4 regions of the Bacillus sp. MT94 genome follow, and region 3 is predicted to be linked to each of the others. Evidence: riboswitches for the same ligand, from Rfam matches in the RefSeq annotation. Region 3 holds a riboswitch; each other region holds the start of a gene.
What was found. Region 3 has a riboswitch for S-adenosylmethionine ahead of mtnK (S-methyl-5-thioribose kinase). Riboswitches for the same ligand answer to the same signal wherever they lie in the genome.
Positions count from the first base shown of each region.

Region 1: another riboswitch for S-adenosylmethionine. It lies ahead of mmuP (S-methylmethionine permease); the one in region 3 lies ahead of mtnK (S-methyl-5-thioribose kinase).
Region 2: another riboswitch for S-adenosylmethionine. It lies ahead of AC1Q51_RS11855 (YezD family protein); the one in region 3 lies ahead of mtnK (S-methyl-5-thioribose kinase).
Region 4: another riboswitch for S-adenosylmethionine. It lies ahead of AC1Q51_RS26390 (ABC transporter permease); the one in region 3 lies ahead of mtnK (S-methyl-5-thioribose kinase).

Region 1 covers NZ_JBXAEZ010000005.1:375,885-378,089, reverse strand. Annotated here, with positions in the region: gene mmuP (S-methylmethionine permease) at 1-1,047, opposite strand, end outside; SAM riboswitch class I at 1,131-1,238, opposite strand; partial or broken gene AC1Q51_RS20040 (IS4 family transposase) at 1,582-1,826, shown strand; partial or broken gene AC1Q51_RS20035 (IS4 family transposase) at 1,802-2,050, opposite strand.
Region 2 covers NZ_JBXAEZ010000003.1:35,011-37,215, forward strand. Annotated here, with positions in the region: gene AC1Q51_RS11850 (phosphoadenylyl-sulfate reductase) at 37-741, opposite strand; gene AC1Q51_RS11855 (YezD family protein) at 829-972, opposite strand; SAM riboswitch class I at 1,045-1,153, opposite strand; gene lysA (diaminopimelate decarboxylase) at 1,269-2,205, opposite strand, start outside.
Region 3 covers NZ_JBXAEZ010000002.1:351,578-353,782, reverse strand. Annotated here, with positions in the region: gene AC1Q51_RS07435 (carbon-nitrogen family hydrolase) at 1-638, shown strand, start outside; SAM riboswitch class I at 710-851, shown strand; gene mtnK (S-methyl-5-thioribose kinase) at 942-2,123, shown strand; gene mtnA (S-methyl-5-thioribose-1-phosphate isomerase) at 2,120-2,205, shown strand, end outside.
Region 4 covers NZ_JBXAEZ010000011.1:58,814-61,018, forward strand. Annotated here, with positions in the region: gene AC1Q51_RS26385 (ABC transporter permease) at 1-11, opposite strand, end outside; gene AC1Q51_RS26390 (ABC transporter permease) at 28-945, opposite strand; SAM riboswitch class I at 1,082-1,187, opposite strand; partial or broken gene AC1Q51_RS26395 (DUF3951 domain-containing protein) at 1,357-1,573, shown strand; gene AC1Q51_RS26400 (hypothetical protein) at 1,590-2,093, opposite strand.

The DNA of each region.
Region 1 (2,205 bases), on a different contig from region 3:
AGCCAAAGCTCCACCCATCATACTGAAAATGACGGCGTTGATTGGAACACCTTGCTTCGTCATTTTCCCAAAAATCGGGGATATCGTATTCTTATTAGCAAGCGACCAAAGCATTCTAGAAGAGGCATAAAGGCCTGAGTTTGCCGCAGATAAAATGGCTGTTAAGATAACGAAATTCATTATGTCAGCTGAATATGGCACCCCAATTCGTTCTAGAACTGCAACAAAAGGGCTCTCTAATACCCCTGCATCGGAAATAGGCAATAACGCAGATAAAACAACAATCGTTCCTACAAAAAAGATGATCAATCTCCACAGAGTAGTTCGAATGGCCTTCGGTATCATTTTTTCTGGGTTCGCTGTTTCTCCAGCTGCAATGCCTATTAATTCTGTTCCCGAAAAAGCAAAATTAACCGCAAGCATGGTCATCATAATGGCCGTAGCACCATGAGGAAATAAACCTCCACTTGTAAAATTAGAAAAGAATGGTGCTGCTTTTGAATGAGTCATTGGAAGAAACCCTAGCATTGCCGCTACTCCTAAAACAATAAAAATCACAATAGCTATAACCTTTATCGATGAAAACCAAAATTCGGATTCGGCGAAAAATTTAACAGTCAGGACATTTAATACAAAGATCAAAATGGCAAAAAGAGCACTCCATACCCAAATATTAACCGATGGAAACCATCGCTTCATAAGTAATCCTGCGGCTGTAAATTCAGACCCTAAAGCAACAGTCCAAGTTAACCAATACAACCAGGCTACTGTATACCCTGTACCAGGTCCAATGTATTTAACTGCATAACTATGAAATGCGCCCGTTTCAGGCATATGTACGGAAAGCTCGCCTAAACATAGCATAACTAGATAAACTACTAGCGCACCAATCAGATAGGATAGAATTGTTCCAAACGGGCCAGCTTGTTGAATAGTGTAACCCGAGCTTAAGAATAAGCCAGTTCCAATCACCCCACCAAGTGATAGCATGACTAAATGACGTGCTTGCATTTTTCTTTGAAATTCTCTCCCATTTTTGTTCTCCATTTCTACTCTCCTTTAGTTACTATCCAGAAAAAACAAAAACGCACTCTAAAAAAGAGGGCGTTACTGACAAATAAAAACGGAAGCTCTCATCTATCAGGATTATCACCCGCTGGAATTAGCACAGTGTCTACTTAAGCAGACCTGTTGCTGAGGTTTCATAAGGCCAGTCCCTCCACCTCTCTGGATAAGAAATATTTTTTTATAACCTTATCAATCCATTTAATAACTGTCAAGATAATTCTGTTTTTTAAAAAAATATCTATTATAGAAATACAAAAAATAGAGTATTACTATAACTGCAACCCACTCCTTCTCGGGTATTATTTAAAAATCGAACATACACAACCTGATTTATTTATGATACGGTTCACAAGCACTGCCTCAAAATTTAATACACTTCTAAATATCTTCTTACTTCTTTGGCTATGGGGTCACCATACATAACCATCAACTCAGGTGATTTTAATACCCTCAAATATCAAAAAAACGTTATCTTTTCTAAACAAGCTAAATTAGAAAGGATGATGTTTTCTTATGAATCTCTCGATTCAAGATGAATTATTACCATTTGCAGAATAATTACAACGATATGTTACACCTGTATTCTTAGAAGAACTTGCAAGGGAAATAGGATTTATAAGGCGAAGACTTAAGTTTTCTGGATCAGAATTAGCTGCTATTTTCATTTGGATTAGTCAACGGGCGGCAAGTGATTCCTTGGTTCGATTATGAGTGGGCTTCATGCAGCGGCAGGGCTTAGCCCTGAGGGAATTAATAAAACTCCTGTTGAAGTTTCTAATTGACTACAAAGTTGAGTAATAGAGGTAGTAGCGGTTTGTTGATTTAACCATACACACAAATATAAAAAATGATGCCCATGGCACTTGCGTTTTCATTTCATTCCGCCTGCTTCTATAGCTAATTGATTAAGTGTAGTGGGAGACATATATCGATATAACTCTTTAGCAAATAAAGACAACTCTTGTTTTTGATAAATATTTATAAAAAGCACGTCACCTTTTCTCATTAACATAAGTGAATAGTAACGTGCTTTTAACTTCAAGAATAGTCTAAATCCTTAAGTTGATGGATGTGGGGTACCACCACATGCCCATCAAGCTAAAAATGGATTTTCTATGAAATTCCATTTTTTTGTTG
Region 2 (2,205 bases), on a different contig from region 3:
TCTATATCCCCTCTTAGCTTTATTTCAAGATTCATCTTATTGATAATGAAGACCACATTCGGTTTTCACTTTCCCAGCCCATCTACCATCTCTTGAATCGCCACCATTCCCTACAGGTAAAGTACATTTCTCACACCCAATACTTGGATAGCCAACATCATGCAACGGGTTATACGGCAAGCTATGTTTGTATACATATCGCCAAACTTCTTTCCACGTCCAATGAATGAGTGGACAAACTTTAATAGATTGAAAACGATGATCTTGATTTATAAACTTTGTATGCTTACGTGTTTCTGATTGTTCCCTTCTTAAGCCCGATATCCATGCTTTTTCCACGACTAATGATTTTTCTAAAGGTAAAATTTTTCTAATCTTACAACAAAGATTCGGATTGCTCTCCCACAGTTTTTCACCATGCAACTTCGCCTGTTCATCAAGTGTAAGTTCTGGCTGCTTTTCTATAATATTCAATGAAGGAAATCGTTCCCTCACTCTTTGAATTAATTCATATGTTTCTTGAAAATGAACACTTGTATCCAAAAATACAACTTTAGCAGATGGATTTACTTGGTTTATAAGGTGCAGCAATACCATACCTTCCACCCCAAAGCTACATGCGTAGACGATTTCATCTTTATACTCTTCATAAGCCCAATTTAATACTGATAACGCGCCTTTTGTTTCATCTTCTTCCGAAAACGAAACAACATTTTCTTCCCACGTTTCATACGTCAACATGTTTTTTCCCCCTGTAAAAGCAAAAAGACGGTTTTAACCTAATGAAAATAGGTTAAAACCGCCTCTAGTTTTTCTAGTCAGCGCTTTTCACTTTAAACGTACTTTTTCACTTTTCTCTAACTGAATTACTTTTCCATCTTGCACAACAATTGTAATTGAGCCATATTTCATATCAGCAAGCATCGCTTCAATCTTCTCGGATACTTCATCAAAATGTTCCCGTACACCCACGCGAACAGCCCCCCTTTTTATTCATAAAAAAAATCTTTCCCATTTCGAAAAGACTGTTCGGTAATATATTTTACCTTATCTTTCAAAATGGATTCCATTTTGCTGGATTTAGCACCTTGCTTTCTATAAGCAGGTTGCCGAGCTTCTTCGGGCCAGTTCCCTCCGCTTCTCTTGATAAGCTTTGTATTTGTATTTTATCACAATTCTGATTTTTTTCAATCCTAGTTTTCCGATATATTTTAATTATTTTATTTTACAAAAAAGGAATTGCCCATCCGAACAACTCCTTTTTCTATTTAAACAAGCTCTTTAATACGTATGCGATCGTTCCCAATAATATTTTCATATGTTTCGCGTTCCACAACTACTTGCGATGTTCCGCCTTTTGCAAAGACAACGGCTGGTCTTCGAATCCGATTGTAATTATTCGCCATCGAGTACCCGTAGGCTCCTGTACAGGAAACTGCTAGTAAATCAGCAGAAGCGACTTTCGGTAAATGAATATCCCAAATCAACATATCTCCGCTCTCACAACATTTCCCCGCAATCGAAACGAGTTCCTCATTCTCATCATTCCCTCGATTCGCTAACATTGCTTCATAACGCGCACTATATAAAGCAGGTCTTAAATTATCTGTCATTCCACCATCGACTGATACATATTTCCGAATACCAGGAATATCTTTCACAGATCCAACTGTATAAATTGTTGTCCCAGCATCACCTACAATGCTACGGCCTGGTTCAATCCATATTTCTGGCAATGGATATTCACATACAGTAAATTGTTCTCTCACTGCACTTGTTACAGCTCGCACATATGTCTCAAGAGTTAACGGTGTATCCGACTCTGTGTAGCGTATTCCAAATCCCCCGCCTACATTTAACACTTTTACTACATAGTTTGTTTGCTCTCTCACTTCTTCTAAAAATTGGCGAAGAACTTCAATCGCTCGAACAAAGCCAGCTGTTTCAAATATTTGCGATCCGATATGTGAATGAATCCCTAGCACATTATAATTAGATTTTTGTAAAGCAAATCCAATTGCCTGCATCGCTTGACCGTTTGAAACGCCAAATCCAAATTTCGAATCATCTTGGCCTGTTGTAATATATTCATGTGTGTGCGCCTCTACTCCAGGCGTTACACGAATTAATATGTTCACAAACTTTCCATGTTGCATCGCTAAATCGTGTAAAACTTCTAATTCAAAGAAATTATCTACGACAAAA
Region 3 (2,205 bases):
ATTTAACGAGACTTTCTGAAATTGCAGATAGGGATGGAGTGGAAACGAAAGAAAAGTTAATAGAATGGGCGAAGCAATATGATGTACATATTGTTGGTGGTTCTATAGCAAAGCAAACAGAGCAAGGCGTTACAAATACGATGTATGTTGTAAATAATGAAGGACAGCTAGTCAACGAATATAGTAAAGTACATTTATTTCAGCTTATGGATGAACATAAATATTTAATAGCCGGTAATGGTACGGGCGAATTTAAGCTGGATGATGTTGAATGCGCTGGAACAATTTGTTATGATATTCGTTTTCCAGAGTGGATGCGTGTCCATACTGCTAAAGGGGCAAAAGTATTATTTGTTGTAGCTGAATGGCCATTAGTTCGTTTAGCACATTGGCGTTTGCTATTGCAAGCAAGAGCAGTTGAAAATCAGTGTTATGTTGTTGCATGTAATAGAGCAGGAAAGGATCCAAATAATGTATTTGCGGGTCATTCTTTAATTGTGGACCCTTGGGGTGAAGTTGTAGTAGAGGCGAATGAAGAGGAATCAATTTTATTTGGAGAGCTTGAATTCGAGAAAATTAAAGAAGTACGTAAAGGAATTCCAGTTTTTGCGGATCGCCGTCCAGAATTATACAAATAAAATGTTGACAAGTGATTTTTATTCTTGGTATAGTCTTCAACATAAAGTTAAAAATTCAAAAAATTATACAACTCTTATCAAGAGCAGGTGGAGGGATTTGGCCCGATGAAGCCCAGCAACCGACCGTAATACCATTGTGAAATGGGGCGTTTATTACGCCAAAAGGCACGGTGCTAATTCCAGCAGAAAGTAAAACTTTCTGGCAGATAAGAGGGGAGAAGATAAACTTCAAACCTCTTTCTTAGTGGAAAGAGGTTTTTCTATGTTAGAAAAACCTCTGAATTTAAAAAGGGGGAGAAGACGATGGGATATTATTCATTAACAGAAATAACAGCTGTACAATATGCGAAAGATCATGGCTACTTTGAAGCGAAGGCAAATGTCGTTTGTCATGAAATTGGAGACGGAAACTTAAATTACGTGTTCAAATTAGATGATGGAGAGAAATCGATTATAATAAAACAAGCACTGCCTTATGCGAAAGTAGTTGGTGAAAGCTGGCCATTGTCTATAAAAAGAGCAACGATTGAAAGCAAGGCATTACAAATTTTTGCGCAGTATGTACCGGATTATGTTCCAGTAGTGTACAGTCATGATGAAGAGTTAGCGATAACGGTAATAGAAGACTTATCAAGACTAACAATTACAAGAAAAGGATTAATAGACGGAGAAGAATATCCGCTTTTATCCCAGCATATCGGCCGTTTTCTAGCACATGTTTTATTTTACACTTCAGATTTTGGTTTACAGTCAGAAGAGAAGAGGGTACTAGAAGGTACCTTTGTAAATCCGGACCTTTGTAAAATTACAGAGGATTTAGTGTTTACAGATCCGTTTGGACATTATGATACAAATGATTATGAGCCAGATTTACAGCTCGTGGTTGATGAACTTTGGAGTGATAAAACTTTAAAACTAAAAGTAGCACAATATAAATATAAGTTCTTAACAAGAAAAGAAACTCTTATTCATGGTGATTTACATACTGGTAGTATTTTTTCGTCACCTTCTGAAACGAAAGTGATTGATCCAGAATTTGCGACATATGGCCCATTTGGATTTGACATAGGTCAATTTATTGCAAATCTATTATTAAATGCTTTATCTAGAGAAGAAGAGAAAAGAAGTGTACTATTTTTCCATATAGAAAAGACGTGGAGTTATTTTGTAGAAACTTTTACAAAGTTATGGATTGGAGAAGGTGTAGAAGCATATACGAAAGAAAAACAATGGTTACCAATTATTTTGCAAAATATCTTTACTGATGCAGTTGGATTTGCCGGATGTGAACTGATTCGTAGAACAATTGGTTTAGCTCATGTAGCAGATTTAGATGAAATAGAAAATAAAGAAACAAGAATTCAAGCTAAGAAACAAGCGCTATCCTTAGGTAAAGAACTAATAAAATATGAATCTAAAAGTGCTGATATTCAACTGTTTCGAACATTATTTCAACAGACAGTTTCAGGGGGCGTAAAAGCGTGAGTACAATTGTTACTGTTCCGAGATCTGTAAGCTGGAAAGGTGATGCAATTGCGGTATTAAATCAAACGAAATTGCCGCATAG
Region 4 (2,205 bases), on a different contig from region 3:
TAAGCTCCCATCTAAATACCCTCCTCCTTACGTAATAGAACGAATACGTGGATCAACAATGCGATGAATAATATCTGTAATGAAAATACAAGCAATTAATAATGCACTATAGAAAATCGTTGTTCCCATAATCACCGGATAGTCTCGGTTAAAAATACTATCTACAAAATATTTTCCTAGGCCAGGAATTGAAAAGATTTTTTCAATAACGAAAGTCCCTGTTAAGAGTCCAGCCATTAACGGTCCAACAAATGTAAGTACTGGAACAATCGCATTTCGAAGAGCGTGTCTTATAATAATCTTCTTAATTGGTATACCTTTTGCTCTTGCTAGCTTAATATAATCACTCTGCAGTACTTCGATCATATTAGAACGAACAAACCTTGTAATAACTGCGATTGGCCCTAACGCTAATGCAAAGGATGGCAATACCGTATGTTCGAATGTTCCCCAAGAGGCTACTGGTAAAAACTCAAATTGGATAGCGAATACTTGTATAAATAGTGGTGCTAAAATAAAACTTGGAATAGAAATACCTAAAATTGCGAGCAAACTCACACTATAGTCAATTACTCTCCCATGATATAGAGCAGCAAATGTCCCTACCGCAATTCCTACTAACAATGAAATAACAAGTGCTTGTAGACCAATAATTGCTGATGGACCAAAGCCAGTTGTTATAATTTCTGATACACCTTGCCCGGTTGATTGAACAGATTCACCAAAATCAAAATGAACTACACCGTCTAAATAAGCAACATATTGATTCCATAACGGTTCATCAAGGTGATACTTCGCTCTCATGTTTTGGATCACTTCTTCAGGAAAGATTTTTGCATCTGATGAAAATGGATCTCCCGGAATAATATGCATAATTAGAAATGTCACTGTCGTAATAACCCATAGTGTGAACACCATAACCGATAATTTTTTAATTACATACACTTCAATAACCCCCTAAACACATGAATTTACTTTGTTTTATGAATGTACTTTTTCCATTACTCCCTTTTCTCTTTTTAGAATACAAAAAGCCTTGATCTTAAAAAATAAGATCAAGGCTTAACAAACAAAGGCCCATCACTTATCTTTCAAGACTTGCTTGCTGGAATTAGCACGGTGTTCCTATTACAGAACCCGCTGCTGAGGTGTCATAGGGCCAGTCCCTCTACCTCTCTGGATAAGTAAATTGCTATATTATTATTTGGTTCAAATTGTATATTTCGAATTATAATTCTGAAAAATTGAAAAGTCAATTGAATTGGATAAATTTAGAAAAATCAGTTTTTAATTCTTTTATCGAAATTACAGTTTTCTGCTTATCATAACAAGAAATGATGTTAAAGGAGTTATAAGATGGATCCCTTACTTCTTGCTACTATAGGATTATCCTTAACTATCGTTATACTTGTCATCATCGGCTTCTATAAACTCTTTATTAAAAAGAAACGTATCACTTCTTTCTTATACCCCTTTCGATAATATTACCGGGCAAACTATTTCCGAATTTCACGAAGAACAGAAAATATTAGTATCTGAGGATGAAGACGGAGATGGTAAGAAGAAAAAATAACCTTGCACAGGCAAGGTTATTTTTTCGTTTCTGCTTGAAAACGTTTATAGTATGTCGATGCTGTTGCAAAATTAATTTCTATATCACGAATCAACGATGAATCTTCTTCTTTAGCTAACTTCTGTAATTTTTTCATCGCTTGTTCTGATTCATTCAAGAAACCAACATATACCTCATGTTCTTGCTCTTTCGACTTCGGAACACGAATTTCTTTACGTATATGATCAATATCTTCTAACATGCTCGTTGTTACCTTTTGCACGTCTTCTTTATATGTAGCATTCGTTATTTCCTTACCGCCCTTTTCTTTTGCCACTTCAAATAACTGGAGTGCTTTATTAATTTCTTTATTCATTTTTATATCGTATTTTTCATGTACTGCAAGGTATTCTTTCATCTCTTCTGTTTGTTCAGTAGATTGCTCTACCTTTTCTTTCGGTTCTTTCGTATCTTTATTTCCATTACATCCTGCTAGAAGGATCATACTTCCCATTACAGCAATACCCAAAACCTTCTTCATCTCTTCTTCTCCTTTTATCTACAGCTATTACTCGTTATAGTTTCTTTTATCTCCACTTGTTATTATACCGAGAACTCCCTACTTTTTACACTTAAGACGACATCGTAATATA